DNA from 4 places in the Allorhizobium ampelinum S4 genome. Region 4 is predicted to be linked to each of the others. Evidence: predicted binding sites of a transcription regulator. Region 4 holds the regulator's gene; each other region holds the start of a gene.

Region 1 (7,741 bases), 1.4 Mb from region 4:
CGGCAATGCCAATGCCAAGGGTGAATATTACCTGACAGATCTGGTTGAAATCATCAGGTCTTTGGGTGGCAAGGCGGTTGCTGTCGATGCGCCGGAAGCCGAGCTTGCGGGCTGCAACAATCGCGCCGAACTGGCGGTGATCGAAAAGCTCTGGCAGGAGCGTCGGCGTCATGAACTGATGTTGTCAGGCGTGTCGATGATTGCCCCGGAAACTGTGTTTCTGGCCTATGATACTGTGCTGGCCCAGGACGTGCTGATCGAGCCGAATGTAGTGTTCGGCCCCGGCGTGACGGTGGAAAGCGGTGCAGTGATCCATGCCTTTTCGCATCTGGAAGGTGCGCATGTGGCGTCTGGTGCCACGGTTGGCCCGTTTGCGCGGCTGCGGCCGGGGGCCAATCTGGGCGAGGGCTCCAAGGTCGGCAATTTCTGCGAGGTGAAAAAGGCCGAGATTGGCGCTGGTGCAAAGATCAACCATCTCACCTATATCGGTGATGCCTTTATTGGCGCGGAAACCAACATTGGCGCAGGCACGATTACCTGCAATTACGATGGGGTGAACAAGCATGAGACCCGGATTGGTGCGAATGCCTTTATCGGCTCCAACAGCGCCCTTGTCGCCCCGGTGACGATTGGCGATGGCGCGTTTATCGCCTCTGGCAGCGTGATTACGGATGATGTGCCTGCTGACGCTTTGGCACTTGGCCGGGCGCGCCAGGAAATCAAACCGGAGCGGGCAAAAATCATCCGCGAGCGCAATATGGCGATCAAAGCATTTTCAGGAAAAGTGTGAAGCGGTTTTCCGTCCGGAAATGCGTAAAACAAAAGTGGCCATGAAAAAATCTGGTTCGTGATCACGGATATTTTCGTAACGTCACGATATCCAAATTGACCATCCCTGGAATTGAGAAATCCTCCGGAATTGGTAGGACTGACCTCGCGTGAGCGCGAGAAGGAGAATTGCATGTGCGGTATTGTCGGAATTGTCGGTGATCGGCCGGTTTCGGAACGCTTGGTGGATGCCCTGAAGCGGCTGGAATATCGGGGGTATGATTCGGCAGGCGTTGCGACGCTCGATCATGGTGTGATGAATCGCCGCCGCGCCGAGGGAAAGCTGTTCAATCTGGAAACCAAGCTTGCGCAACAGCCGCTTCCAGGCTTGATCGGCATTGCTCATACTCGCTGGGCCACGCACGGCGCGCCGAATGAAGCCAATGCCCATCCGCATTTCGTCGAAGGCGTAGCGGTCGTTCACAACGGAATTATCGAGAATTTCTCCGAGCTGCGCGACGAGCTTGTCGCTGACGGCGCTACGTTCACCAGCCAGACCGACACAGAAGTCGTCGCCCAGCTTCTTGCCCGCTTCCGCCGTCAGGGGCTGGATCATAAGGCTGCGATGCTGGCGATGCTGAACCGGATTACCGGCGCCTATGCACTGGTGGTGATGTTTGCAGATGACCCGATCCAGCTTTTTGCCGCCCGGTTCGGGCCGCCGCTGGCCATCGGCCATGGCAAGGGTGAAATGTTCCTGGGCTCCGACGCCATTGCCCTGTCGCCTTTCACCAACCAGATTACCTATCTGGTCGATGGGGATTTCGCTGTGATTGGCCATCGCAGTGCCCAGATCATGGATTTCGCGGGCAAGCCGGTCAAGCGCATCAAGCAGGTCTCGCAGGGCAGCGCCTATCTGGTCGATAAGGGCAATCATCGCCATTTCATGGAGAAAGAAATCTATGAACAGCCGGAGGTGATCTCCCATGCGCTGGCGCATTATGTCGATCTGGCTGCCCATACGGTGAAGAGCGATGTGATCGGCCTGGATTTTGCCCGCCTGCGTGGTCTGGCGATTTCGGCCTGCGGGACGGCCTATCTGGCAGGCCTGATCGGTAAATACTGGTTTGAGCGCTATGCCCGCCTGCCAGTCGAAATCGATGTCGCATCCGAATTTCGCTACCGGGAAATGCCGCTGTTGCCGGATCAGGCCGCACTGTTCATTTCGCAATCGGGCGAAACCGCCGATACGCTGGCCTCGCTGCGCTATTGCAAGGAGGCGGGGCTGAAAATCGGTGCGGTCGTCAATGTGCAGGAATCGACCATTGCCCGCGAGGCCGATGCGGTCTTTCCAATTTTGGCCGGGCCGGAGATCGGCGTTGCCTCCACCAAGGCTTTCACCTGCCAGCTCGCCGTCATGGCGTCGCTGGCGATTGCCGCCGGGAAGGCGCGGGGCCTGATCGGTGAACAGGACGAAAAGGAGATGGTGCGGCATCTGTCCGAACTGCCGCGCATCATGAGCCGGGTGGTCAACCTGATCCAGCCGCAGATGGAAAGCCTGTCGCGGGACCTGTCGAAATTCAAGGACGTGCTCTATCTCGGTCGCGGCACCAGCTATCCGCTGGCATTGGAAGGGGCGCTGAAGCTCAAGGAGATTTCCTATATTCATGCTGAGGGCTATGCCGCAGGCGAGCTGAAGCATGGCCCGATTGCGCTGATCGATGAAAACATGCCTGTTATCGTCATCGCTCCGCATGACCGGTTCTTCGAAAAGACCGTCTCGAACATGCAGGAAGTGGCGGCGCGCGGCGGCAGGATCATTTTCATCACCGATGAGAAGGGCGCGGCATCCTCCAGGCTGGAAACCATGGCGACTATCGTTCTGCCCGATGTGGCGGAAATCATCGCGCCCATGGTGTTTTCACTGCCGATCCAATTGCTCGCCTATCATACGGCGGTGTTCATGGGCACGGATGTCGATCAGCCGCGCAATCTGGCGAAATCCGTCACGGTTGAGTGATCGATTTATGCACTGCACACCTTGCCTTGGCGGGCAAGGTGCCGCACAGTTTGACCATACTGCTTCGGTGTGCGTTTATGCGGCGAAGCAGGCCATTTCATTAAAAATCGGGTCATATGTCGGATAAACCAGAACGAATTTCTTTTGCCAGCCGGCTAAGGACCAATTTCCTGACCGGCATGATCATCTGTGCGCCCTTGGCGATCACCGTCTGGCTGACCTTTACCTTCATCGATTGGGCGGATAGCTGGGTCACGCCCTATATTCCGCAGCGCTACAATCCGGAATATTACTTCAATATCGCCATTCCCGGCACCGGCCTGGTGATTGCGGTGGTCGGCATCACCATGATCGGCTTTCTGGGGCGCAATCTCGTCGGGCGATCTGTCGTCAATTTCGGGGAGTCGATCCTCAACCGGATGCCGCTGGTCCGCACCCTCTATAAAAGCCTGAAGCAGATTTTTGAAACGGTGCTGAAGGAACAGTCCAGTTCCTTCAAGAAGGTCGGGCTGATCGAGTTCCCGGCTCCCGGCACCTGGGCCATGGTGTTTATCGCAACTGAAGTGACCGGCGAAATCGCTGCCCGGCTGAACGAGGAGGGCGAGGAGATGATTGCTGTCTTCATGCCGCCGACCCCGGTGCCTACGGCTGGCTTCCTGATGTTCGTTCCCCGCAGCCGCCTGAAATTGCTGGATATGACGCCGGAAGAAGGCGCCAAGCTGCTGATTTCCGGGGGATTGGTCATGCCCGCATGGAAACCGGCTTCCGGCACGATTGCCATGCCGCCCGTCGTGGATGTCGCAACGGGAAAAACGGGGCTCTAGGCTTTCGTCAGAATGCCCGTTTGCTGTATGATCTTGTCACGATCCTGTCACGGGAAGCTTCTAATGGCCCTGATGGGGGAGCAGTGATACGGCAGACAGATATGCCGTATCCCATCAAGGCTGAGCGCTGCCCCGGTTGATGCAAAGGATCGGGATCATGGTATTTTCACGCAAGGCATTGCTTCTGGCTGCAACTGTTCTGGTCTCTTCGGCTGGTTTCGTTCTGGCGGAAGGAACGGTCAGCGCCAATGGAGTGACGATCGCCAACAAGGGCCTTGTCGCAATCGGCCGCATTCCGGCCAACGAGCGCGACAAGTTCAAGGAAACTTTCGGCTCCGGCTCCGGCATGGCAGTCGATCTGACCCAATGGAAAAAGCAGGGCGAGACCTATTCCGGTTCGCTTTGGCTCCTGCCGGATCGTGGCTACAATGTCGAAGGCACGACGGATTACAACACCCGTATCAACAAGATTGATTTTACCCTGGCGCCAGCACCGGCAGGAACCACTCTGCCAGCCGATAAGCAGCAGAAGGGCTTTGACGCAAAGCTTGCCGATACGATCCTGTTGACGGATGGCGAGGGCAAGAGCCTGACAGGCCTGGACCCGGAATCGGGTGTTCGCGCTGCGACCAAGACATTGCCAGCCTTGCCGCAAGCAACCACCGGCAAGATCTCGCTCGATCCGGAAGCCGTGGTCCTGTTGAAGGACGGCTCGATGATGATCAGCGACGAATATGGCCCCTATATCTATCATTTCTCGGCAATGGGAAAATTGATTTCCGCCACCCAGCCGCCGAAAGCCCTTCTGCCGATGCGCAAGGGTGAGCTGAACTTCTCGTCCAACAATGTTGGTGAAGGCGGCAAAAAGCCGGACCCGAAGGACCCGGATACCGGTCGCCAGAACAATCAGGGCCTGGAAGGCATGTCGCTGACGCCGGATGGCAAGTTCCTGATCGCGCTTTTGCAAACAGCGACCCGTCAGGATGGCGGCGATAGCAGCTCCACACGGATGAATACCCGCGCCCTGGTTTATGATGCAGCCGATATGGATCATCTGAAGCTGGTGCATGAATATGTCGTGCCGTTGCCGACCTTCGACAGCAAGGGCAAGGTTGCCGTGGCCGCCCAGAGCGAAATCCTGGCCTTGTCGGACAAGACCTTCCTGATGCTGGCCCGTGACAGCAATAGCGGGCAGGGCATGAAGAACGACACATCGGTCTATCGCAAGATTGATCTGGTCGATCTGTCAGCGGCCACTGACATTGCCAACAGCGAATTCGATGATGCGAAGCCGGTGGCCCCGAAGGGCGTGGTGGATGCCTCAGTCAAGGTGGCAGCGGTGACGCCGTTCATCGACATCAACGACAACAAGGACCTCGCCCGCTTCGGCCTGCACAATGGCGCGCCGAACGATGCCAACAATCTCTCCGAAAAATGGGAGGCGATGTCGGTCGCATCGGCCCTCGATCCAGCCGCTCCGGACGATTATTTCCTGTTTGTCGCCAATGACAACGACTTCCTGACCCAGGATGGCTATCAGGTCGGCGCGGCTTACAAGGCCGAAGGTGGTGCCGATGTTGATACCATGTTCCAGGTGTTCCGCGTGACACTGCCGGGCATGACTGCCAAGTAATTTACGACCAAGGTTACTTACCAATGAAACGCCGTGCATCCGAATGGGATGCACGGCGTTTCTGTTTCTGGATCATCGCACAGAAAACCGAAATCACAGTGCACGACGCAAAGATTTCGGGGCTTCGCCACCCCCTCATCCGGCTGCCGCCACCTTCTCCCCGATGGGGAGAAGAGACCGAGTTGATAGCACTGAACCTTAAATTACAGCATCGGACCGAAAAGCGGTTCTTAACTTTTGGTCTGATGTTCTATTTTACGCCTGTCTGGCGTGCAGCCAAGCCTTGAATGCGTCGACTTCGTCGGTCTGGATCGCCCCGACGCCTGCATCTGCCAGCACGGTCCAGACGCCCTCCGGATCGGCAAGGGCGCGGGTGTCGTTGAAATCGAGGCAATGAGAGACGTCGAGCGTGTTGATCCAGACGCGGATGTTTTGGCGCTCCAACTCGGCGCGAGCATGGGCGATATCGGCGAGATCCTTGAATTTCACTTCGATCATTGGTGCCTTGAGGCTCTCGATGTGGCGCAGGTCTTCGGCAAACCGGCCCTGACGGACGGGGAACATCGGCATATGCGGGATTTTTCCAAACCAGTCGGCATCGACAATGGCGAAATGGTCTGCGTCTGGATCAATGTCGGTCTTGACCAGAACTTGATCGGCAATGTTCATCCGCAGCACTGTTTCCATCACCTGCGGCAGATCACGGGTGAACTTCGTGTCGATATTGACGGTAATCCGACCGCGAGCTTCTTCAAGAATTTCCTCCAGTGTCGGAACGCATTCCTCCGTTATATCAGCCTCCGGGCCGCCCGCGCCGCTGCGCAACTTTGCCTGACGGATGACATCGAATGGCAATTCGCTGACCGTGCCGCTGCCGGTCGTTGTCCGATCCAGGGTTGCGTCGTGAATAACCACAAGATGGCCATCGGCGCTGGACTGGGTGTCGATTTCGACCATATCCACGCCTTGGGCAATTGCTGCCCGGATCGAGGCCAGCGAGTTTTCCGCCGTGCTCTTCCACAGGCCGCGATGGGCGATGGTCAGAATGGTGGGATTGGTGCGCGAGGCCATTTCGGCAATCGAGCAGGGACGGGTGGCCAAGGATTGGTGTGCGAGCGTGGACGTCTGGACAGGCATGGATTGGACTTTCGGCTGTTACAGTTTTTGAGAAATTAGATCTTGCCCATGCCTGCCGCCATCAGGTCGTCGCGCAGGATGCGACCGGCGATGATGAAGACGATGAGGGCTGGCAAAAGCAGGATGAAGGAGACGATGGCGGCCAGCGGCAGCTGCATCGAATAGGGGTCGAGATACATGTAAAGCTTGATCGGCAGGGTCTGGACCACAGGCGCGCCGACAATGAAGGATTTGTCGAATTCCTCGAAACTGCCAATGAACGACATCAACCCGCCCGCCAGCAGCCCGGGCACGGCCAGCGGCAGGATGATATGCGCGACAATGCCAACTGTTCCTGCACCCAGCGAGCGGGCCGCATGGATCAATTCGTCGGGAATGGTCTCAAGCGTTGCGGTCATCAGCCGGATCATCAGCGGCAGGGTGCCGACGATCTGGACAATGATGACGCCAGCCACCGAATAGGCAAGGCCCAGCGCCAGAAACACCTGGCCAATGCCGACCGCGACCACCAGACCGGGAATGATGACTGGCGCGAGAATGAAGATCTCCACCAGCCGTTTCAGCCGGAAGGGAAAGCGGGCCATCGCCCAGGCGGTCGGCAAGGCGATAAGTGCCGTTGCGAACGTGACCGTGAAGGCGATGCCGAGGCTGGTTGCCATCGCTTGGAGCAGGCCTTGATCACTCAGCACGCTGGCCCAGCGGCTGGCCGTATAGACTTGCGGCAGCACATGCGGCGGCTGCCAGCCATCGGCAATGCTCCAGATAAACATCAGGGCGAGCGGCAGGGCGATGGCAAGGGCCAGCGAACCGAACAGGCCAATAGTAACGAGAATGCGGTCTTCGGGTCGGAACATGCGGCGTCGTGCTGTGGCAGGCGGGGCGAGTTCAAGAACGGCCATCACGCATTCCCTCGCGCATTGCCAGCACCGATCCGGCTGGTCAGGGCATAATAGGTCAGGAGAACGATGACAGCGAACAGGCTGAGCACCATGCCCATCGCATAGACCTGCTCGAACCGTCCCTGTTTGAACTCCTGCACCATCAGGACAGAGAGTGGGCGCGCCGTTGGTGGGCCGACAATATCGGGTATGGCATAGGAGCCCATCGAGCCGATGAAGGTCAGGAGAATGGCGGCGGTAATGCCCGGCATGGCAAGCGGCACGTCCACAGCCAAAAATGTCCGAAGCCGGGATGCGCCAAGCGTGCGGGCGGCAAAGCGGATATCCTCGGGAATGGCGGCAAAGGCGCTGGTGATGATCAGCGTCATGAACGGGATCTGCTTCCAGGAATTGGCGATGATGACGCCAGCACCCAGGTCGTCGCGGACCAGTTTCGGCAGGGTAAAGCCGAGTGGGGCCA
Region 2 (7,741 bases), 1.8 Mb from region 4:
GCCCGGATTAAACAGATTGTCGGGGTCCAGTCCACGCTTTACCTGACGCATCACATCTAATGCACCGCCAAGCTCTGCTTCCAGATAGGACATCTTGCCCTGGCCGACCCCATGTTCGCCAGTGCAGGTGCCGTCCATGGCCAGCGCCCGCTCGTTCAGCCGCGCCATGAACGCCTCCACCTTATCGACATTTTCGGCGTCCTTGTCGTCAAACAGGATCAGCAGATGGAAATTGCCATCGCCGACATGGCCGACAATCGGCGCCAATAGCCCGGTCTCAGCAATATCGGCCTGGGTTTCTGCCACGCATTCCGCCAGTTTGGAGATCGGCACGCAGACATCGGTGGACAAGCCCGCCAGTTCCGGGGCAAGCGCCCGGCCTGCCCAATAGGCGTTGTGACGTGCCTTCCACAGTTGGGCGCGCTCCTGCGGATCGGAGGTGAAGCGCAGGTCTTCGGCGCCATATTCCTCGGCAATGGCGGCAAATTGCTGCGCCTGCAAGGCCACCGTCTGCTCCGTGCCGTGAAACTCCAGAAACAGCGTCGGCCTTTCTGGCAGGCTGAGGTTGGAATAGGCATTGCAGGCTCGGACCTGCATGGCGTCGAGCAGCTCGATCCGCGCCACGGGAATGCCCATCTGGATGGTCATGATGACAGCATCGCAGGCCGATTTGACATCGGCAAAGGCGCAGACACCGCCACCGATCTTTTCCGGGATGCCCTGAAGTTTGAGGGTGATCGAGGTGATCACGCCCAGCGTGCCTTCAGCACCGACAAACAGCCGGGTCAGATCATAGCCCGCCGAGGATTTGCGGGCGCGGTGGGCGGTGCGGATTTCTTCGCCATTGGCGGTCACCACCGTCAGCGCCATGACATTGTCCTTCATCGTACCATAGCGCACCGCATTGGTGCCGGAAGCACGGGTCGAGGCCATGCCGCCGATGGAAGCATTGGCACCGGGATCGATGGGGAAGAATAGACCGGTATCGCGCAGATAGGTGTTCAGCGCCTCGCGCGTCACGCCGGGCTGAACGGTGCAGTCGAGATCCTCGGCATTGACCTCGAGAACCTTGTCCATCCGGGTGAAATCGATGGAAATACCGCCATGCGCCGCATTGACCTGCCCCTCGAGCGAAGAGCCAACTCCGAACGGCACCATCGGCACCTTATGCTGGGCGCAGGTCCGCACAACGGTCTTCACGTCCTCGGCGCTTTCGACGAAAACCACCCCATCGGGCAATTGCGCCGGCAGATAGGTGGTGGTGTGCGCATGTTGTTCCCGGAAGGACTGGCCGGTCTGGAACCGCTCGCCGAAGGACTGCTTGAGCAGATCCAGAACGGTTGAGATCCCTTCCTCGTTGCGAATTCCCGCCACAACATCCTTCCTGCTCATGCCCGTCTCCCTGCATCTCGAACCATTTTGTTAATTGGTTGCAGGTATGGCCAGAGCAGACAGGCTTGTCCAGTCATTGCGGCAGGAAATGCCGATATCATGTCAGGGTTAAAAGAACGATCAGCCGAACCGTCCGGTGACATAGTCGCTGGTACGCTGGTCACCAGGGGCGCTGAAAATCACCTCGGTGCGGTCGAATTCCACCAGTTCGCCCAGATACATGAAGGCGGTATATTGGGAGATGCGCGCCGCCTGATGCAGATTGTGGGTGACGATGGCGATGCAATAGGTGGACCGCAGGGTTTCGATCAGTTCTTCCAGCTTGCTGGTTGAAATCGGATCGAGCGCCGAGGCTGGCTCGTCCAGCAGCAGCACGGACGGCTTGACGGCAATGGCGCGGGCAATGCACAGGCGCTGCTGCTGGCCACCGGAAAGACCAAGGCCGCTTTGATGCAGCTTGTCCTTCACCTCGCCCCAGAGAGCGGCTTCCTGAAGTGCTGCTTCAACGCGATTATCCATATCCGGCTTGGACAGCCTTTCATAAAGGCGGATGCCGAAGGCGATATTCTCATAGATCGACATCGGAAACGGCGTCGGCTTTTGGAAAACCATGCCAATCTTGGCGCGCAGCCGGTTCAGGTCTTCGGATGGGTTGAGAATATCGCGTCCGTCGAGCAAAACCTCGCCCTTCACCTTCTGCCCCGGATAAAGATCGTACATCCGGTTGAAAATCCGCAGCAGGGTCGATTTTCCACAGCCGGACGGGCCGATAAAGGCGGTGACCGTGCGATCACGCAGGCCGAGATCGACATTTTTGATCGCCTGATAGCCGTTTTGGTAATAAAACGACAGCTGCTTGGCCTCGACCTTGATAGGGCGGCCGATATCGGACGGATTGAAGGCTTGCAGAGGTGCGCGCATCAGGGGCGACCTTGTACCCGTGTCAGACATTTGCATCTATCTTTCCTTCTTTCCGAACAATAACCCCGCCGACAGGCTTCGTGCGACGATATTCAAAACCAGGATCGTCACCGTGATCAGCAATGCCCCGCCCCAGGCTAACCGCTGCCAATCCTCATAGGGGCTCATGGCAAACTGGAAGATCACCACCGGCAGATTGGCAATCGGCTGACTGAGATCGGCGGTCCAGTATTGATTGTTGAGCGCGGTAAACAGCAAAGGCGCGGTCTCGCCGCTGATCCGGGCGACAGCCAGCAGCACGCCGGTCAACATGCCGGAGCGGGCGCTGCGCCAGATCACCGAGGTCATGATTTTCCAGCGCGGCGCGCCAAGCGCCGCCGCCGCCTCACGCATCGCATCCGGCACCAGCGCCAGCATGTCTTGGGTGGTGCGGTTGATGACCGGAATGGCAATCAACGCCAGCGAGGCAGCCCCGGCATAGCCGGAGAAATGCCGGAACGGCACGACCAGCAGCGTATAGACAAACAGGCCAATGACGATGGATGGTGCGGCCAGCAGGATATCGTTGACGAAAATCGCCACCGTGCCAAGCTTTGTGCCGCGCCCGTATTCCGCAAGATAGGTACCGGCCAGGATACCGATTGGCGTTGCCACCACGGTTGCCAGCAGTGTCATCATGAAGGAGCCGTAGATGGCATTCGCAAGACCGCCATCCGAACCGGGCGGAGGCGTCATTTTGGTGAAGAGGTCAAGCGTGATCGCTTGCAGACCATTGCTGAACAGCGTCCACAGGATTGCCGCCAGAACGGCGAGACCAAGAATGGCCGAGGCCAGCGACAGGCCAAGGGCGATACGGTTGACGAGATAGCGGCGAGAAACAATCGACATCGGCTGGCCTCAAAAACTTTCACTGCGCCCGATGAGCCACTTGGCAAGCGCCAGCACTGCAAAGGTGATGAAGAACAGGATGAGACCAAGCGCCACCAGACTGGACGTATAGAGATCCGACGTCGCCTCGGAAAACTCATTGGCAATCGAAGCCGAAATCGTCGTGGCGGGCGAGAGCAGCGAGGTGGCAATCCGGTGCGAATTGCCGATCACGAAGGTGACTGCCATGGTTTCGCCCAGCGCCCGGCCAAGGCCCAGCATGACGCCGCCGATCAGGCCGCGCCGGGTATAGGGAATGATGATGTGGAAGACGACTTCCCAGGTGGTCATGCCCATGCCGTAGGCGGATTCCCTGAGTAGCACCGGCACGGTGCCGAACACGTCGCGGGTGACGGAGGTGATGAATGGAATGACCATGATCGCCAGCACGATCCCCGCCGTCAGAAGACCGATGCCATAGGGTGCGCCGCTAAACAGCAGGCCGAGAACAGGCACATTTCCGAATGTGGCGATCAAAGCGGGCTGCACCACGGATTGCATGACCGGCGCCAGCACGAAGAAGCCCCAGAGCCCGTAAATAATGCTGGGAATACCCGCCAGAAGCTCGATGGCCGTGCCGATGGGCCGTTGCAGCAGCGGCGGGCACATTTCGGTGAGAAAGATGGCGATGCCGAAACTGACGGGAACGCCAATAACAAGCCCGATGACCGAGGTAATCAACGTGCCGTAAATCGGAGCGGCTGCCCCGTAAATGTCCTTGGCCGGGCTCCAACGTTCGTTCCACAGAAAGGATATGCCGAATTCCCGCCAGGTCGGCAGGGATTCGATCAGCAGTGACAGAAACACCCCGAGCAATGCGACCATAACCAGCATGGCGCAAAGCCAGGTGGCGCGGATGAACAATGCATCGGCAAAGCGCACCCGCTTGGCGGCAGCGGTTCTTGCCTCTTCCTCGCTCATGGTCGGTTGATGGATGACAGTCATGCAGGGCTTTCCGAAGGGACAAGGCAGCGGAGTGGTTCAAATATGCAAACAGCGGGCGATGACCGTCCGCTGTTGTTGTAGAAGAAAGACGAGTGGCAATTACATCGCCTTGAAGACCGGCTTGCCGTCCTTCTGGATGCTGTCCCAGGAGTTTTCGATCAGCTTCACCACCGGCTTCGGAATAGCCACATATTCCAGCGCCTTGGCTTCGCCGGTGCCATCCTTGTAGGCCCAGGCGAAGAACTTCAGGGCGGCTTCGGTCGCGTCCTTGTCGGCAGGGTCCTTATGGATCAGCACCCAGGTGGACGCAGCAATCGGCCAGCTCTTTTCGCCGGGCTGATTGGTGATGACGACGTTGAAATTCTTGGCACCGGCCCAATCGGCATTGGCAGCGGCAGCGGCAAAGCTGTCCAGCGAAGGCTCGACCACCTTGCCCGCGTCATTCTTCATCTTGGCATAGCCGAGCTTATTCTGGATCACATAGGCATATTCATTATAGCCGATGGCGCCAGCGGTCTGCTTGACCGTGTTGGCAACACCTTCAGAGCCCTTGGCGCCGATGCCGACCGGCCACTCAACAGCGGTGTCGGAGCCGATCTTGCTCTTCCAATCAGCGGAAACCTTGCTGAGGTAATCGGTGAAATTGAAGGTGGTGCCGGAACCATCGGCGCGGTGTACGACGACAATGGCTTGGTCGGGCAGCTTGACGCTCTTGTTGAGAGCGGCAATCACTGGGTCGTTCCACTTGGTGATCGTGCCCATATAGATGCCTTCGAGCGCCTTGCCATCCAGCACCAGTTCGCCCGGCTTCACGCCTTCGATATTGTACATTGGCACGATGCCGCCCATCACCATCGGAAACTGGGTCAGGCCGTTCTTGGTGAGTTCTTCGTCGCTCAGCGGCTTGTCGGTAGCGCCGAAGGTCACGGTCTTGGCTTCAACCTGCTTGATGCCGCCGCCCGAACCGATGGACTGGTAATTCAGGCTGATGCCGGTCTTGGCTTTGTAGGCTTCACCCCATTTGGAAAACACAGGGTAGATGAAGCTGGAACCGGCACCGGAAATGTCGGCAGCAAAAGCCGCACCGGTAAAGGCGACCGAAAAGGCGGCAAGCGCCGCACCCGTGGCGATCTTTTTCATGAAAGTCATCGGAATAATCCCCGTGTTCGTCGAGCAATCTCTCAAAGCCCCAGCGGCTTTTCGAGCGACACTGGCATTGGCCTAAGTCGCTTCCATGAAGCTTTCGTGACAAAATTCCGGCCAGCGAGTGGCATCACGCGGCTGTGATTTTCAGGCCCATAAGCGTAAAGTTGGCGTGATTTTCCTTCCATTTGCAATCAGGTTTCCCTTCCCCTCTTTCCGCCTGTTTTTTTCTCAATTCACCGTCCCGCTGCCGGGATTGGAATGAAACAAGAACGTTTTCACTGGCCTTTCGAGGTAGAATCACTACATTGAAGGGCATGAGCAACGGTTTTGACGATATTCCCTTCTTTGACGAAGAGCCTGCACCCCGGACCTCCGCAAAAGGAGCGAAAGCCACGGATGCGCCTGCGCCCCAACAGGAGAGCAGCCCTGCGGCAAGCACCAAAGCTGGGGGCGGATTGGGCATCGCGGCGCGTGCCATGGCCGCGCGCGACCAGAACCGCAATCCAGATTACCTCGCAGGCCTCAACCCGGAACAGCGTGAAGCAGTCGAAACCCTGGATGGTCCGGTTCTGGTGCTGGCGGGTGCCGGCACCGGTAAGACGCGAGTGTTGACCACCCGTATCGCCCATATTCTGGCCACCGGCCGCGCTTTCCCCAGCCAAATCCTCTCCGTCACCTTCACCAACAAGGCGGCCCGCGAGATGAAAGAGCGCGTCGGCGTTCTGGTTGGCGGTGCAGTCGAAGGCATGCCCTGGCTTGGCACATTCCACTCCATCGGCGTCAAGCTCTTGCGCCGCCATGCCGAACTGGTCGGCCTGACCTCAGATTTCACTATTCTCGATACCGATGACGTGGTGCGGCTGATCAAGCAGATCATCCAGGCCGAAGGGTTGGACGACAAACGCTGGCCCGCCAAGATGTTTGCCGGAATGATCGACGGCTGGAAAAACAAGGGCCTCGACCCCGCGCAGATCCCCGAGGGCGACGCCCGTGCCTTTGGCAATGGCAAGGGCCGCGAGCTTTACGCCGCCTACCAGGCTCGGCTGAAAAGCCTGAATGCCTGCGATTTCGGCGATCTTCTCCTGCACCCGATCCGGATGTTCCGCGCCAATCCGGATGTGCTGAAGGACTATCACCAGCGCTTTCGCTATATTCTGGTGGATGAATATCAGGACACCAACACGGCGCAATATATGTGGTTGCGGCTGTTGGCGCAGCGGCCAAGCACAAAAACCGCTGACGGCAAGGTCACAAACGGCACAGTGAATATTTGCTGCGTTGGCGACGACGATCAGTCGATCTATGGCTGGCGTGGGGCCGAAGTGGACAATATCCTGCGCTTCGAGAAGGATTTTCCGGGCGCGAAAGTCATCAAACTGGAGCGGAATTACCGCTCGACGGAGCATATTCTTGGCGCTGCCGGTTTTCTGATTGCCCATAACGAGGGTCGTCTGGGTAAGACGCTGTTTACCGACCGGGTCGATCCGAACGACGAAAAAGTCGTGGTGCATGCCGCCTGGGATTCCGAGGAGGAAGCCCGCGCGGTTGGCGAGGAAATAGAACAGCTGCAACGCAACCAGCATAAGCTCAACGACATGGCCATTCTGGTGCGCGCCTCCTTCCAGATGCGCGAGTTTGAAGACCGGTTCGTGACGCTTGGGCTGAACTATCGGGTTATCGGCGGCCCGCGCTTTTACGAGCGATTGGAAATCCGCGATGCCATGGCCTATTTCCGCATGGTCTGCCAGCCCGCTGACGACCTGGCCTTCGAGCGGATCGTCAATACGCCAAAGCGCGGTCTGGGCGACACTACGGTGCGCACCCTGCATGACTATGCCCGCAAACGAGATATTCCGATGCTGGCAGCGGCCTCCGACATCATCGAGACCGATGAGCTGAAGCCGAAGGCGCGCAAGGCGCTGTTTGACGTGGTGACGGATTTCCGCCGCTGGCAGGATCTGCTGGAAAACACGCCGCATACCGAGCTTGCCGAACAGATCCTCGACGAGAGCGGCTATACCGCCATGTGGCAAAACGACAAATCGGCGGAAGCACCAGGGCGGCTGGAAAACCTGAAGGAACTGATCCGCTCGATGGAAGCCTTCGAGAGCATGCGCAGCTTCATGGAGCATGTCTCGCTGGTGATGGATGCCGAGACCAACGAAAATCTCGACGCCGTATCGATCATGACGCTGCATTCCGCCAAGGGGCTGGAATTTGAGACCGTGTTCCTGCCCGGCTGGGAAGAAGGCCTATTTCCGCATCAGCGCGCACTGGACGAAGGCGGACGCGCCGCGCTGGAGGAAGAACGGCGGCTGGCCTATGTCGGCCTGACGCGGGCCAAGCGCCGCTGCCACCTGTGGTTCGTTTCCAACCGGCGCATCCATGGCCTGTGGCAATCAACCATGCC
Region 3 (7,741 bases), 110 kb from region 4:
CGCGATAGCGGCACACAGACCATGGAAACCCGTTGGAGCGCGCTTGAAGCCCGGCTCGACACCATCGCGCCTGAGCGCATCCAGCAGGACCTGTTGCAGCTTGCCTACCGGCTGGATGAGATCAAGCAGCAATTGGGCACGATCGGTGATGTGCGCTCCGTGCGGCTCCTGGAAGACAAGCTGGTTGCCATTGCCAAGGCGCTTGAACATATCGGCCAGCATCTGGAGCCCAACAGCCAGGCGATGCTGGAGCAGTTCGGCCAGCTCGATCACCGTCTGGACGAGATTTCTCGCGCCATTTCCGTTGCCGGACGTCATGGTGGGCAAGCCACCGACCCGCGTCTGATCGAGCGTCTGGAAGACCGGATCGCCACGATTGCCCATCATCTGGAACTGATTTCCGAGCAGACCGCTGGGTTTCCGGCTGGCGATCTTGACCGCCGTCTCGAAGCGCTGTCGCTGAAAATTGAGGATCTGGCGCACCAACAGGCCGCCCAGCGGCTGGAAGAGCGGCTGGACGATCTGACCCGCATGCTGGAAATGTCGCAGCGTGAAAGCCTGCAACCCGAACTGACCGGCTATCTCTCCGATATCTCCCGCAAGATCGACGCGCTGGACCATGCTTCGCTGAGCGACAAGCTGGCCGAGCAGATTGCCGTGATCGGTAGGCGAATCGATCAGATCGATGCTCAGCCGACGGTATCATCGGTGGATGAAAACCTGCTGCGCAGCCTGGACGACCGGCTTTACTCCATCGCTGCCCGTCTGGATGAGACGAGTGCCTCGCCATCCGGTGATGGCTCCGCCATTGCCGGGTTGGAACAGCAGATCGCCCATCTCTCGGCGCTGATCAGCGCCTCGCCCTTGACGGACAATGGCCAGGGTGAGCGTATCGAAGGCCGGATGGCGGCCCTTGAGGATTATCTGGCGACCAGCGACGAGTATATCGTCGAGGCGGCCCGCCAGGCCGCCGAAGCTGTGATGGACAATTATGCCCGCCAAAGCCCGGCCTCCGTTCAGGTGGCGGGACAGGACCAGATTGCCGAAACACTGGGCGTTCTGGCCGATCACCTGCGCCACCTGGAAGAAATCAGCCGGGGCGGGGAGGAACGCAGCCACCGTACCGTCGAGGCTTTGCACCAGACCCTGGTGCAGATTGCTGAAAAACTCGACCAGATGGACCGCCGGACTGCCACCGCCAACAGTGAGGAAGATCGCGCCGATAAGTCGGTTGCGGCTGCGCAGCGGACCGCGTCCGTTGAGACCGACGTGGAACCGGTTGTTGACCTTCTTCAGGCTGAAGACACTATCGATGCGCCCGCTCATGCCGAGGCTCGTCCGCAGAGCGATGATGGGAAGGCCGCGAAACCCAGCCTGATCGCCGGTTTGAGCCGGCGCCTGAAGCCGAAGATCAAGAAAGCGCAGACCGAGACCGCGACTCCGGCAAAGGCCGCCGCTCCGCAGCCGCGTCAGATGATCGAGGATGCGCCTTCCATCGATCCCGTTGATATCCTCCCCCCGGAAGAGGCCAATGAATTGCTGGAACCTGGTTCCGGCAAGCCGGATGTGCGCAAGATCCTGGAAAAGGTCCGGGCGCGTCAGCAGGCCGGTTCTGCACCGGCTGAACCTGCGCTTGGTGCGGCAGGTGTAAAACCGGCATCAGCGGATGACCGGATGGATTTCATTGCCGCAGCGCGCCGCGCCGCACAGGCGGCAGCCCAGGAAACCGATCGGGCCAGCCGCCCTAGCCGGACAGCCCTTGCTGACGAAGTCGCTGGCGGCTCGGCCTTTTCCAGATATCGTCGCCCGATCCTGATGGCGGTCGGCGCGCTTTTGCTGGCGGCCCTTGCCGTCTCGGCAGTAAAGACGCTTGGCGGCGGCAATGCTCCGGCTCCGGCCGCGCAAGCGCCTGCCACACCGGCACCTGCCAAACTGGCACCCTCTGCGGCCATTGAGGCACCTTCGATCCAGCAGGCACCTCAACAACCAGTTCGGGCGGTCGAGATCAAGGCCGAAGCGCCGCAATCCCAGCCCGCGGTGGAAAGCACCGAGGCCGAGCTATCTTCCGCGCCGGTCATTCCGGTGACGTCACCGACAGGACAGGCCAGCCTTTCCTCCACCCCGATGGATGGCAGCCAGACGGTCGCCGGTCTCTCGGCTCAACCGCCGATGCCGGATGCGGCCCAGGCCGGATTTACCGCCCCGAAGACTGAGGCGGTCAAGCCGCTGTTTGAGGTGCCCGCCGATCTGTCTCCCGCTTCCCTGGTGACGGCTGCCAAGGCGGGCGAGCCAGCTGCCCTATTCGAAATCGGTTCGCGCTATATGGAAGCACGCGGCCTGCCCGGTGATGTCTCACAGGCTGCGGTCTGGTTCCAGCGCGCCGCCGATCTGGGGCTGGCGCCTGCTCAATATCGCCTTGCCGGGCTTTATGAAAAAGGCACTGGCGTTCAGCGCGACCTGACACGGGCGAAAGGGCTTTACAGCCAGGCCGCTGACGCGGGCAATGCCAGCGCCATGCATAACCTCGCCGTGCTCTACGCCTCCGGTGGCGATGGCAAGCCGGATATGGATGCGGCGGCCAAGTGGTTTGCCAGGGCCGCCGACCTCGGCGTGACGGACAGCCAGTTTAATCTCGCGGTGCTCTATGCGCGCGGTACGGGTGTGAAGCCGGATCTGGAAGCCTCCTATAAATGGTTCGCGCTGGCCGCCAGCCAGGGCGACAAGGATGCCGCTGCCAAGCAGGAAGAAGTGGCAAGATCGATGCAGCCTGCTGCACTTGCTCGTGCCAAGGCGAGCGTCCAGCAATGGCAGACAATGCCAATGAATGCCGATGCCAACACGGTCAACCTGCCGGATGAATGGGTCGGCAAGAGCCTGAAGACCGGCAGCGTCGATATGGAAAAGGCGGTCCGCAACATCCAGGCCATCCTCAACAAGAACGGCTTCAATGCCGGTGAGCCGGATGGCAAGCTCGGTGCCCGCACCGTTGCCGCTATCAAGGCCTTCCAGACCTCGGTGGGCCAGGAGCCAAGCGGCAAGGTTTCCAATGAGTTGGTCAAGGCGTTGCTGGCCCACAACGGGTGATGCGGGGGCGCGGCTGGTGGTGTTTGGTCGTCAGTGTCGATGCGACTGGAAACTGTGAAGTTCAGATTGACCCGGACAAACTCAACTTTCGCTGAGGCAAACTCAGGCGAGAGAGCGCGCCGAAAGATTTTGCGTCTGCCGTTTTGCCTTGCAGGCGAACGAAATCCTCTTACAATCGCCTAAACACACCTACGGGACTGATCAATATTGCCGGATGCCGGGCGAGCGTCAGGATTTTAGAATACGTGACGCTTGAGGTTTTTTGGGTAAGATCCCCTAAATCTACCGGGATTTAAGGAATGATATCGTAAGGATTGACGGGCATCGTCATGGGCATTCCGGTCGTGACGGCGGAATTTGGCATTTCGGGCGCATTTCGAGGACAGCCGTGACACTTTACCTGCCGATTGCGGAACTGTCGGTGAATATTTTCATCATCCTCGGCATGGGCGCGGCTGTTGGCTTTCTCTCGGGCATGTTTGGTGTCGGCGGCGGGTTCCTGATTACCCCCTTGCTGATCTTCTATAATATTCCGCCCGTCGTTGCCGTTGCCACCGGCGCCAATCAGGTGGTGGCCTCTTCGGTTTCCGGCGCCATGAGCCATTTTCGGCGTGGCTCGCTGGATTTGAAGCTTGGCGGCGTGCTGCTGGTTGGCGGGTTGTTCGGCGCGTCGCTCGGCATGTGGATCTTTGTCGCTCTGCGTAAGCTCGGCCAGATCGACCTGTTCATTTCCATCCTCTATGTCGTGCTGCTGGGCTCCATCGGCACGCTGATGCTCTGGGAAAGCATCGGTGCGCTGCGCCGTGCGGCCCGCAAGCAGCCAGCGCCCGTGCGCCGCCCCGGTCATCATAATTGGGTGCATCGGCTGCCCTTCAAGATGCGCTTCAAGAAATCGAAGATCTATCTCAGCGCCATCCCCATTCTGGTGCTGGGTTTCCTCGTCGGCGTGCTGACGCCGATGGGCATCGGCGGCGGCTTCATTCTGGTGCCAGCGATGATCTATCTGTTGCGCATCCCCACCAATGTCGTGGTCGGCACCTCGCTGTTCCAGATCATCTTCGTCAGCGCCTTCACCACCATTGCCCAGGCCAAGGCCAATTATTCGGTCGATATCGTTCTGGCCTTCATGCTGATGATCGCTGGCGTGATCGGCGCGCAATATGGGGTGCGGGTCGGCCAGAAACTGCGCGGCGAACAATTGCGTGCTCTGCTGGGCCTGCTGGTGATGGCCGTTGGCCTGCGCCTTGCCATCGAACTGGTGATGACCCCTGACGATGCCTATTCGATCGTGGTGGGGAGTACGGGCCGATGATCCTGTGCCGGTTCCTCCTTATCGCGCTGATCGCACTTTCTGGCGCAATCCCGTTTGCGAGCGCGGCGAGCGCCCAGATCCCCTTTCTGACCCCTGATAGTACCGGTAAGGAAACGCTGGAAATCGGCACGTCCACCAATGAAATCGCCATTACCTCGGATTTTCGCGGTGCGGATCTCACTGTGTTTGGTGCGCTGAACAATGTCGATCAATTGCTGCTGGCCATCGGCCAATATGATGTCGTGGTGACGCTGGAAGGCCCGAGGGAAGCGGCGACCGTGCGGCGCAAGGAGCGGTTCCTTGGCATCTGGGTCAACCGTCAATCCCTGACCTTCGAGCGGGTGCCGACCTCGTATTCGGTTGCCAGCACCAGGCCGGTGCAGGCGATTGCCCCACGCGAGGTTCTGAACGATCTGGGGCTTGGCGTCGACTATCTGCCATTGACGCCGACTGGCCATTTCGTTGGCGACATCAATATGGGCGAGTTCCGGGCTGCCTATCGCCGCCTGCAACAGACGAGCGGCCTTTATCAGGAGGGCGATACCGGTATTCGCTTCGTCAGCACCAATCTGTTTCGCGCCAGCCTGCGGCTGCCCGCCAGTATTCCCGATGGCGTGCATGTCGTGCATGCCTATCTGTTCAAGAGCGGCGTCTTCCTGGCCCAGAAGGATCTGCGCCTGCGCGTGGTGAAGACCGGTGTCGAACAGGCAATCACCGATGCTGCCCATAACCAGCCCTTGTCCTACGGTATCTTCGCCGTGCTGGTGGCTGTCATCACCGGGTGGACGGCCAGCATTGTCTTCCGCAAGGATTGAGAGGCATTTAGACAATCGGCACGCAATCGGGCGTTGTCATCTGCCTGTCATCTCTGCGCCCTAAGACCGCCCTGCAATCATCTGGCACATATTGGGGGAAACATTATGCGCACCATTCTCGCAGCTCTTTTTACCACGACGGTTCTGGCAGGTGGCGCTCAAGCCGCCACGGTCTATCCGCTTGATCGCGCCACGATCCTCACCGGTTCTCCCTTTGATTTCAAGGTCGAGCTGAAATCTGTCGTCAAGCCGGAAGACGTAAAAATCACCGTTAACGGCCAGGACTACAAGGCCGTGTTCGGCAGCCAGGCACAGTTCACCGCCGAAGAAAAAGGCAAGGAAGGCAAGGTTCTGGGTTCGGCCCTGATCCTGCGTGATGTCAAGCTTCCGGCAGGCTCCTACAAGGTCGAGGTTTCGGCTGGCGACGAAAAGAAATCCGTCACCTGGGATGTCTATGCGACCCAGCAAAAGCCTGTTGCCAAGAATATCATTTTCTTCCTCGGCGACGGTCTGTCGGTTGCCCACCGCACCGGCGCCCGCATCATGTCCAAGGGCATGACCGAAGGCAAGGCTAACGGCCACCTCAACATGGATAGCCTCGACCGGATGGCCTTTATCGGCACGTCCTCGACCAATGCCATCGCCACCGATAGCGCCAACACCATGTCGGCCTATATGACCGGCCACAAGACCGCCGTGAACGCGCTTGGCGTTTATGCCGACCGCACCCCGAACACCCTTGATGACCCGAAGGTCGAAACCATTGCCGAGGCGCTGCGCCGCACCACCAAAAAGTCGATTGGTATTGTTTCTCCGGCTGAAATCGAAGATGCAACGCCCGCTGCCGTGGTCTCCCATACCCGCGCCCGCGCCGACAAGGCCGAAATTGTCGGCATGATGTTCAACGTCAAGCCGGATGTCATCCTGGGTGGCGGTTCGGCCTATTTCCTGTCCAAGTCCATCCCCGGCTCGAAGCGCAAGGACGACAAGGACTATATCGCCGAGTTCAAGAATGCGGGCTATACGCTGGCGACCTCAAAGACCGAACTGGACGCTGCTGCTGGCACCAATAGCGGCAAGCTGCTCGGTCTGTTTCATACCGGCAACATGGATACGCTTCTGGATCGCAAGTTCCTGAAGAAGGGGACCGTCGACAAATTCCCCGATCAGCCGGGCCTGGTCGATATGACCAAGGTTGCCCTTGATCAGCTCTCCAAGAACCAGGACGGCTTCTTCCTGATGGTCGAAGGCGCTTCCATCGATAAAATGTCCCATCCGATGGATTGGGATCGGGCTATGTATGAAACCATCGAATTCGATCAGGCGATTGGGCTTGGCCTCGAATTCCTGAAGACTCATCCGGATACGCTGATCGTCGTCACCGGCGACCACACCCATGGCGTTTCCATCATCGGAACCATTGACGACGACAAGCCCGGCACCGAGATGCGCGAAAAGGTTGGCGTCTATGCCGATGCCGGCTTCCCGAACTATGAAGACAAGGACGGCGACGGCTTCCCGGACAAGGTCGATGTATCGCGTCGCCTGGCGGTGTTTTCGTCCAACTTCCCGGACTATTACGAGACCTTCCGCCCTAAGATGGACGGTCCGTTCGAACCCGCCATCCAGAACGAGAAGAAGCAATACGTCGCCAACGAGGCCTATAAGTCGGTGCCGGGTGCGGTTTTCCGCGAAGGCAATCTGCCACGCTCCGCCGACACCGCCGTCCACGCTGTTGACGATGTCGTGCTTCAGGCCACGGGTGCCGGTTCGGAAGGCTTCAAGGGCTATTTGGAAGAAAGCGACGTCTACAAGGTATTGGCCGACGCTTTTGCCCTTGGTGCGCCAAAGGCCAACTAAGCCTGCTATGATACTCGGCTCCGGGTGCGGATATCGCATCCGGAGCCTGTTCTATTGAGACTTCCACCATTTGTTTTTACGCATTTCCTGGAAATGCTCTATTTTTGAGGGTGCATGGCGTGGTGCGATGCCGTGTTCAGTGCCGAGGCGTTACGATGAAAGATCTCAGCAGGGTTGCTTTTCGGCGGCGAGACAGTTTGGCCCTTTTCGGGTGTGCCGCCCTTGGGCTGTTCTCAAAACCGGCAAAGGCAGCACCGCAGCTGATCGATTTTGACCAGCTCTATGGCAAGGTTGGCGTGCTCGGGCTGGAATTTTCCGACATGGTCAAACAGGCTGCCGGAAAGCCGGTGGCGATGCGCGGTTTTATGGCGCCGCCGCTGAAGGCGGAAGCGGCGTTTTTCGTGCTGACGGAAATTCCGATGGCGCTCTGCCCGTTCTGTTCCTCGGACGCGGACTGGCCGGACAATATCGTCGTGGTCTACCTGGATAGAAAGCAGACATTCGTGCAGCCGGGAACCCGCATCGAAGTGGCTGGAACCCTGGAAATGGGGTCCTGGACCGACCCTGAAACGGGTTTCGTTAGTCTGTTGCGGCTGAGAAATGCCACTTATGGCACGGTGTGATCACCCATGATGTCGCTTGCTCTCGAGGATGTCGCGGTCCGCTATAT
Region 4 (7,741 bases):
GGCATCAAGCGTCGCTACGCCGCTGAGCGCCGTTTCCGGGCCTATGGCATTGTCGCCATCAGCTTCGGTTTGTTGTTCCTGCTGCTGCTGCTCACGTCGGTGGTTTCCAAAGGCTACACAGCCTTCTTGCAGACAACGATCACCGTTCCGGTTGAGTTTAGCGAGAAGCTGATCGATCCCAGCAACCAGCGCGCCACCAATCCCGATGTTTTGGTTGCGGCCAATTATCCGGTTCTGGTGCGCAATGCGCTGGCGGCAAAACTGAAGATCGATACATCCAATCGTCCGGCAATGAAGCAATTGACCGAGATGGTGTCCGACAATGTCCGCGTCCAATTGCGCAATATGGTCGTTGCCGATCCGTTGCTTGTCGGCAAGACGGTTCCGGTCTCGGTCCTGGCCAGTGCCACAATCGATACGGCCTTCAAGGGGCAATTCGACCTGACGGTCGATGAGAGCAGCCGGAAAATTTCCGACCAGCAGATCGGCTGGATGAATACGCTGGCTGAAAGCGGCGCGCTGGCCAAGTCCTTCAATACCGGTATTTTCGTCAACGGCGCATCCAGCCGCCCGGAAGCCGCAGGCGTTGGCGTGGCCTTGATCGGTACTGCCTATATGATGCTGACCGTGTTGATCCTGGCTCTGCCCATCGGCGTGGCAACCTCGATCTATCTTGAGGAATTTGCCCCGAAGAACCGTTGGACCGACCTGATCGAGGTCAATATCAACAATCTCGCAGCCGTTCCCTCTATCGTCTTCGGCCTGCTGGGCCTGGCGGTGTTCATCAACTTCGCCGGTCTGCCGCGCTCGGCCTCGCTGGTCGGCGGACTGGTGCTCACCCTGATGACCCTGCCGACGATCATCATTGCCACCCGCGCAGCCTTGAAGGCCGTGCCGCCGTCGATCCGCGCTGCGGCACTGGGTCTTGGTGCGTCCAAGATGCAGACCGTGTTCCATCACGTCCTGCCGCTCGCCATGCCCGGCGTGTTGACCGGCACGATTATCGGACTTGCCCATGCACTGGGCGAGACCGCACCGCTGTTGCTGATTGGCATGGTGGCTTTCGTGGCGGATTATCCGGGTACGCCGCTCGATCCGTCGACAGCCCTGCCGGTACAGATCTATATGTGGGCCAATGAAGCCGAGCGCGCTTTCGTGGAGCGGACGTCCGGTGCCATCATCATTCTGCTGATTTTCCTGCTGATCATGAATGTTGGTGCCATCCTGCTGCGCAGGCGGTTTGAGCGGCGGTGGTAGAAACCAGCTGAACCACGGTCCTGGGCGATAACGTCCAGGAAAGTTCGTCGCGGCTTTCGCCAAGCAATTGCGAAAAGAAAGGCCGGAGGAGTAAGAATATGAACATGATGTCTGAATCAGCAGTTGAAAAGGCCTTGGATCAGAAGATGACCGAAGTGAACACCAAGATGGTCGGCAAGGATGTGTCCGTTTACTACGGTGAAAAGCGCGCCCTGTTCGACGTGAACCTGAATGTCCGCGAAAATACCGTCACGGCGCTGATCGGTCCTTCGGGTTGCGGCAAGTCTACGTTCTTGCGGACGCTGAACCGCATGAACGACACCATCGATCATTGCCGGGTCACCGGCCTTATCACCCTCGACGGCATGGATATCTACGATCCATCTATCGACGTTGTCGAGCTTCGCGCCCGCGTCGGCATGGTATTCCAGAAGCCGAACCCGTTCCCCAAGTCGATCTACGAAAACATTGCCTACGGCCCGCGCATCCATGGTCTCGCCCGCAACAAGGCAGACATGGACCAGATCGTCGAAAAGAGCCTTCAGCGCGCCGGTCTTTGGAACGAAGCAAAGGATCGCCTACAGGAGCCGGGAACGGGCCTTTCCGGCGGACAGCAGCAGCGTCTGTGCATTGCCCGCGCCATTGCCGTCAGCCCGGAAGTCATCCTGATGGACGAGCCCTGCTCGGCCCTGGACCCGATTGCGACGGCCAAGGTGGAAGAACTGATCCACGAATTGCGGGCCAATTTCACCATCGTCATCGTCACGCATTCGATGCAGCAGGCCGCTCGTGTGTCCCAGCGCACGGCAATGTTCCATCTCGGCCAGTTGGTCGAGGAAAACGATACCGACAAGATGTTCACCAACCCGGACGACCAGCGGACCCAGGACTATATCATGGGCCGGTTCGGCTGATCCGACGGTTGATTGAAAATGCATCTTTTTAAAGGATCAGAACATGACAGCGCATATCTACACCGCCTTTGACGAGGAACTGAAATATCTAATGCGCCGCATTTCGGAAATGGGCGGTCTGGCCGAGCAGATGGTGGGTGAATCCGTTCGCGCGCTGGTCAATTCCGATGCCGCCCTCGCCCAGAAGGTGATCTCCGACGACGTGATCATGGACAATGCCGAGCGCGAAGTGGGTGACAAAGCGATCGTCACCATCGCAAAACGTCAGCCCATGGCCGCCGATCTGCGCGAAATCATCGGTGCGCTCAGGATTGCCTCGGATCTGGAGCGCGTCGGCGATCTCGGTAAGAACAATGCCAAGCGGGTCATGGCCGTGCAAGGCACCGGCGTGCCGCGCAAGCTGGCCCGCGGCATCGAGCATCTTTCGGAACTGGCGATGACCCAGCTCAAGGAAGTGCTGGATGTCTACACCACCCGCTCGGCGGAAAAGGCCAAGTCGATCCGCGACCGCGATGAGGAGATCGATGCAATCTACACCTCGCTGTTTCGCGAATTGCTGACCTATATGATGGAAGATCCGCGCAACATCACCACCTGCACGCACCTTCTGTTCTGCGCCAAGAATATCGAGCGCATCGGCGACCATGCCACCAATATCGCCGAGACCATCTATTACATGGCCACTGGCGCACAGCCCGAGGGTGAGCGCCCGAAGGACGACACGACGACCGCTTTCGGGGTCGCCGATTGAGATGACAATGCGAGGATGTTGACCCATCCCCGCATTGCATGACGTGTTGATATCTCAAGGCATCAAGACCTTGAGATATCAAAGAAAAGCATACCAAGAGCCATGATCTGTGGCTGCCGGTATGAAACCATGACGGAGATTGGCATCGGACAGCTCAGCGTCTGACGCCAAATGGGGTGGGGGCTTCACCCGAAGGTTCGACCTGTGGCGACAGGCCAGCCTTCCAGTCACAGTAGAGCGCCATCATGAAGCGCAAACATGCTGTAAACATCGAAATTCTCGTATTGCCGTGTTCTTTTTCGCCAGAGCGGACAAGGAAAGGCTTGCGGGAAGACTCTCTCATTGAAGGTATGGGATCGAATGCTGCCGAAAATTGCCGTCGTTGAAGACGAAGAAGCCCTGAGCGTCCTTTTGCGTTATAATCTGGAATCGGAAGGCTATGAGGTCGAAACCATTCTGCGGGGAGACGAAGCCGAGCTTCGCCTGCAGGAGCGGGTGCCGGATCTGCTGATCCTCGATTGGATGTTGCCGGGTGTTTCCGGCATTGAGCTATGTCGTCGCCTGCGGATGCGGCCCGATACCGAGCGCCTGCCGATCATCATGCTGACCGCGCGTGGCGAAGAGAGCGAACGGGTGCGCGGACTTGCCACCGGTGCCGACGATTATGTCGTCAAACCGTTCTCGACGCCGGAACTGATGGCCCGCGTCAAGGCGATGCTGCGCCGCGCCAAGCCGGAAGTTCTGTCCAGCCTGCTGCGTTGCGGCGATATCGAGCTTGATCGCGAAACCCATCGTGTCCATCGCAAGAGCCGCGAAGTGCGCCTCGGGCCCACCGAATTCCGGCTGCTGGAGTTCCTGATGACCTCACCCGGCCGGGTGTTTTCCCGCTCTCAACTGCTGGACGGCGTCTGGGGCCATGACATTTATGTGGACGAGCGCACAGTCGATGTCCATGTCGGACGGCTGCGCAAGGCGCTCAACTTTTCCAATATGCAGGACGTGATCCGCACGGTGCGCGGCGCCGGCTATTCGATGGAAGCATAAGATCGCTGCTCTGTTTTTATGGACCGAAACCCCAGTGGAACGAAAAAAGCGAGCCGGGCGGCTCGCTTTTTTTATGACATGCGATCGGAGATCACGGGCAGAGATCAGCGCGCGTTCGCAGCAGCCCGGCGCCGCTCGTTTACCGGCTGGTAGGCGAGCTTCGCGTGATATTTGCAATAGGGAGAATTGTCCTGGCTGTCGCAGCCACAGAAGTGAAACTCGTCGGTCATCGGGTCGCCAACCGGCCATTTGCAGGTCCGCTCGGTCAGGTCCGTCAGCGACAGACGGCGCGAGGCTGGCAGAATGGTGGTGTTGAGAACCGGCAAAGCAGCCATGTTCTCGGTGACATCCATGTCGAGATCTTCGTTCAGCGCGGTCGCCGCAGCAGTGCGCGCGGCAGGACGCGGCGCGCTTGAAGGCGTGCGTGCGGCAAAACTCGGTGCACGAGGCGTGGACGGCGCTGGCCGCTTGGGTGTGCGCGCTGGTGTCGCGGCGGGACCGCCTGCCTTGGCGCGTCCGGGAAGGCACAACCGATGCACCTTGCCAATCACGGCATTCCGGCTGACGCCGCCAAGCTGCGTCGCAATCTGACTTGCGCTCAGGCCTTCGGCCCATAATTTCGTGAGTCTTTCAACTCGCTCGTCCGTCCAGTTCATGCCGCAATCTCCGCCTGGTGCACGCGCTTGACGCGGAATCCATCATCCATGTCCCGGAAGGTTCCGGAACCCAACTTTCCTCGTGTTGTTGGTGACTTTTCCGCCGCATGCAGTGTAGTAATTCGTTATTAACCTAGTGTGAGCCTGACTCCGTGACAAGAGTCGCCGAATCATCGTGAATCGAATTTCAGGCTTTTCCCCAACTTGCTATCCACCGATTTTTTATCGAGGCGGTTTGTTCAACAGCGCTTGCAAGGACATGTCGGAGCAATGCCTTTGCCCCGATGTTTTGTTGACAACGCTGGCGGAAGCCGGAATAGTGCAAATGCCGCCGAAAGGCGGCATTTTTGATTTTTTCCACCGGTTTTTCGGTGGTTAGCCTATAAACTCATTGAGACTTCAAAAAGCCGCTCGAAAGGATTTTCCGCCATGGCTCAGACATCAACGCCGCTGTTCAACACGTTTTCACGTGCGCCGCTGCGTTTCGAGCGAGGCGAGGGCCCGTGGCTTTACACTGAAACAGGTGAGCAATATCTCGACTTTGCCGGCGGCGTCGCCGTGACGTCCTGCGGCCACTCGCATCCGCATCTCGTCGAGGCATTGAAAAGCCAGGCGGAAAAAGTCTGGCATCTTTCGAACCTCTATGAAGTTCCCGGCCAGGAACGCCTGGCCGCAAGGCTGGTCGAGGCAACATTTGCCGACAAGGTGTTCTTCACCAATTCCGGAGCCGAAGCGCTCGAATGCGCCATCAAGACGGCTCGCCGCTATCACTATAGCAAGGGCCATCCGGAGAAGTTCCACATCATCACTTTCGAGGGTGCCTTTCATGGCCGCACCATCGCCACCATCGCTGCTGGCGGCCAGGAGAAATATCTTGAAGGCTTCGGCCCCAAGGCGCCCGGCTTCGACCAGGTGCCGTTCGGCGATCTCGACGCATTGAAGGCGGCGATCACCGACAGCACGGCTGCGTTGCTGATCGAACCTATCCAGGGCGAAGGCGGTATTCGCGTCGTGGGGAGCGAGTTCCTGCGCGAATTGCGGGCAATCTGCGACGAGAAGGGCCTGCTGCTCATTCTCGACGAAGTACAGTCGGGCGTGGGCCGGACGGGCAAGTTCTTTGCCCATGAATGGGCTGGCCTCACCCCCGACATCATGGCGGTGGCCAAGGGTATTGGCGGCGGCTTCCCGTTCGGTGCCTGCCTTGCCACAGAAGAGGCTGCGTCCGGCATGACGGCTGGCGTGCATGGTACGACCTATGGCGGCAACCCGCTGGCCATGGCGGTCGGCAATGCCGTTCTCGATCTGGTTCTCGCCGATGACTTCCTGCAAAATGTCCGGGATGTGGCGCTGATCTTCCGGCAGGGTCTGGCTGGTCTGAAAGACCGTTTTCCAGGCGTGATCGAAGACGTGCGCGGCGAAGGCCTGATGCTCGGCATCAAGGCCGCAGTGCCATCCTCCGAACTGCTGCATGCGATGCGCCACGAGCATATTCTGGGCGTTCCGGCAGGCGATAACGTCATCCGCCTGCTTCCGCCTCTGACGCTGACTGCCGAACAGGCCCGAGAAGGCCTCAAGCGCATCGAACAGGCCGCCGAGGCTTTGTCCGCGCAGGCCGCCCTCAAAATCGCTCAGGCATGAACGACAGGTAACACCATGGCATCCCCGAAACACTTCCTCGATCTCTCGGCCATGACGTCCGAGGACCTTCACTCTATTCTGTCCGACGCCCATCAGCGCAAGACCAGAACCCGGGCCGGAACAGCGGACAAGCCGCTGGCCGGCAAGATGCTGGCGATGATCTTCGAAAAGCCATCGACCCGCACCCGTGTTTCCTTCGATGTCGGCATGCGTCAACTGGGCGGCGAGACGCTGTTTTTGTCCGGCACGGAAATGCAGCTTGGCCGCGCCGAGACGATTGGCGATACGGCCAAGGTTCTGTCGCGCTATGTCGATGCGATCATGATCCGCACCACTGATCACAACCGCCTGCTGGAACTGGCCGAACACGCCACCGTTCCGGTGATCAATGCGTTGACCGACCTGACCCATCCCTGCCAGATCATGGCTGATATCATGACCATCGAGGAACATCGCGGTCCGATCCGGGGCAAGACGCTGGCCTGGACGGGCGACGGCAACAATGTGCTGCATTCGCTGGTCGAAGGGGCGGCCCGCTTCGGCTACCGGATGAACATGGCTGTGCCAATGGGCTCTGAGCCGGAAGACCAGATCCTCAACTGGGCGCGCAACAATGGCGGCGAGATCATGCTGTGCCATGATGCCGACCGCGCCGTGACCGGTGCCGATGCCGTCATCACCGATACCTGGGTGTCGATGAACCTGGAGCACAAGGCACGCGGCCATAACGTATTCCAGCCTTTCCAGGTCAATCCCGCCCTGATGAAACAGGCAAAACCCGATGCGCTGTTCATGCACTGCTTGCCCGCTCATCGCGGTGAGGAAGTGACCGATGAAGTGATCGACGGGCCGCAATCAGTTGTGTTCGACGAGGCGGAAAACCGGCTACATGCCCAGAAGTCCATTCTCGCCTGGTGCCTTGGCGCAGTATGATGGTTTCAGTCTACTGAAAGCCTTGCAGAGCGGGGTTACAGGGTGTGCTGCGCTTTGAGATTGCGAGAGCATGGCTGATGCGCAATTTTACCGCTTGATCTTGAGGCGGGAAGATACCATTTGTCCGTCTTGTTTCGAGGCATGGGCTTTTCCTCGGTTCGGACAGGTCGCTGTGAACCTACCTTGACCAAATAATCGTCATGCAGTCATTTTAGATTGCAGCGCCGTGCGGTAGATGCATGGCGTTGCCCTGCATTCATCCAGGGATGCATTCGTGCCAGGAGTTGTGCCATGACAGACAAATTGAGCGCGTTGGGCGAGTTCGGCTTTGCCGGTGACGACCGGGTCGTACCCTTCCAGGTCGATGGTCTGGATGTGCGTGGCCGTGCGGTCCAACTCGGGCCTTTGCTCAACACGATCCTGGATCGGCATGACTATCCCCCGGCTGTTGCCCGCCTGCTGGCCGAAGCGATTGCACTGACGGTGCTTATCGGCACCTCGCTGAAATTCGAGGGCAAGTTCATCGTCCAGACCAAAAGCGATGGTCC

The links. The regulator PhoB, encoded in region 4, activates phosphate uptake and scavenging genes when phosphate is short. The targets are predictions, from matches to a motif close to TGTCATNNANCTGTCAT.
Region 1: the regulator PhoB is predicted to act here: its motif matches at 3,647-3,663, upstream of AVI_RS08500 (esterase-like activity of phytase family protein).
Region 2: the regulator PhoB is predicted to act here: its motif matches at 5,420-5,436, upstream of pstS (phosphate ABC transporter substrate-binding protein PstS).
Region 3: the regulator PhoB is predicted to act here: its motif matches at 5,246-5,262, upstream of AVI_RS02440 (alkaline phosphatase).

Annotation. Positions count from the first base shown of each region.
Region 1 covers NC_011989.1:1,784,860-1,792,600, forward strand. The annotation lists gene glmU (bifunctional UDP-N-acetylglucosamine diphosphorylase/glucosamine-1-phosphate N-acetyltransferase GlmU) at 1-790, shown strand, start outside; gene glmS (glutamine--fructose-6-phosphate transaminase (isomerizing)) at 962-2,788, shown strand; gene AVI_RS08495 (DUF502 domain-containing protein) at 2,905-3,612, shown strand; gene AVI_RS08500 (esterase-like activity of phytase family protein) at 3,770-5,245, shown strand; gene AVI_RS08505 (glycerophosphodiester phosphodiesterase family protein) at 5,501-6,382, opposite strand; gene AVI_RS08510 (ABC transporter permease) at 6,418-7,281, opposite strand; gene AVI_RS08515 (ABC transporter permease) at 7,281-7,741, opposite strand, start outside.
Region 2 covers NC_011989.1:2,353,898-2,361,638, forward strand. The annotation lists gene AVI_RS11165 (FAD-binding oxidoreductase) at 1-1,392, opposite strand, end outside; gene pstB (phosphate ABC transporter ATP-binding protein PstB) at 1,513-2,313, opposite strand; gene pstA (phosphate ABC transporter permease PstA) at 2,350-3,201, opposite strand; gene pstC (phosphate ABC transporter permease subunit PstC) at 3,211-4,185, opposite strand; gene pstS (phosphate ABC transporter substrate-binding protein PstS) at 4,285-5,334, opposite strand; gene AVI_RS11195 (ATP-dependent helicase) at 5,646-7,741, shown strand, end outside.
Region 3 covers NC_011989.1:516,350-524,090, forward strand. The annotation lists gene AVI_RS02425 (peptidoglycan-binding protein) at 1-3,084, shown strand, start outside; gene AVI_RS02430 (sulfite exporter TauE/SafE family protein) at 3,473-4,396, shown strand; gene AVI_RS02435 (TIGR02186 family protein) at 4,393-5,211, shown strand; gene AVI_RS02440 (alkaline phosphatase) at 5,317-7,071, shown strand; gene AVI_RS02445 (hypothetical protein) at 7,227-7,694, shown strand; gene AVI_RS02450 (ABC transporter ATP-binding protein) at 7,701-7,741, shown strand, end outside.
Region 4 covers NC_011989.1:406,575-414,315, reverse strand. The annotation lists gene pstA (phosphate ABC transporter permease PstA) at 1-1,257, shown strand, start outside; gene pstB (phosphate ABC transporter ATP-binding protein PstB) at 1,356-2,171, shown strand; gene phoU (phosphate signaling complex protein PhoU) at 2,215-2,922, shown strand; gene phoB (phosphate regulon transcriptional regulator PhoB) at 3,283-3,966, shown strand; gene AVI_RS01965 (GcrA family cell cycle regulator) at 4,071-4,622, opposite strand; gene AVI_RS01960 (aspartate aminotransferase family protein) at 5,052-6,260, shown strand; gene argF (ornithine carbamoyltransferase) at 6,276-7,193, shown strand; gene AVI_RS01950 (Hsp33 family molecular chaperone) at 7,485-7,741, shown strand, end outside.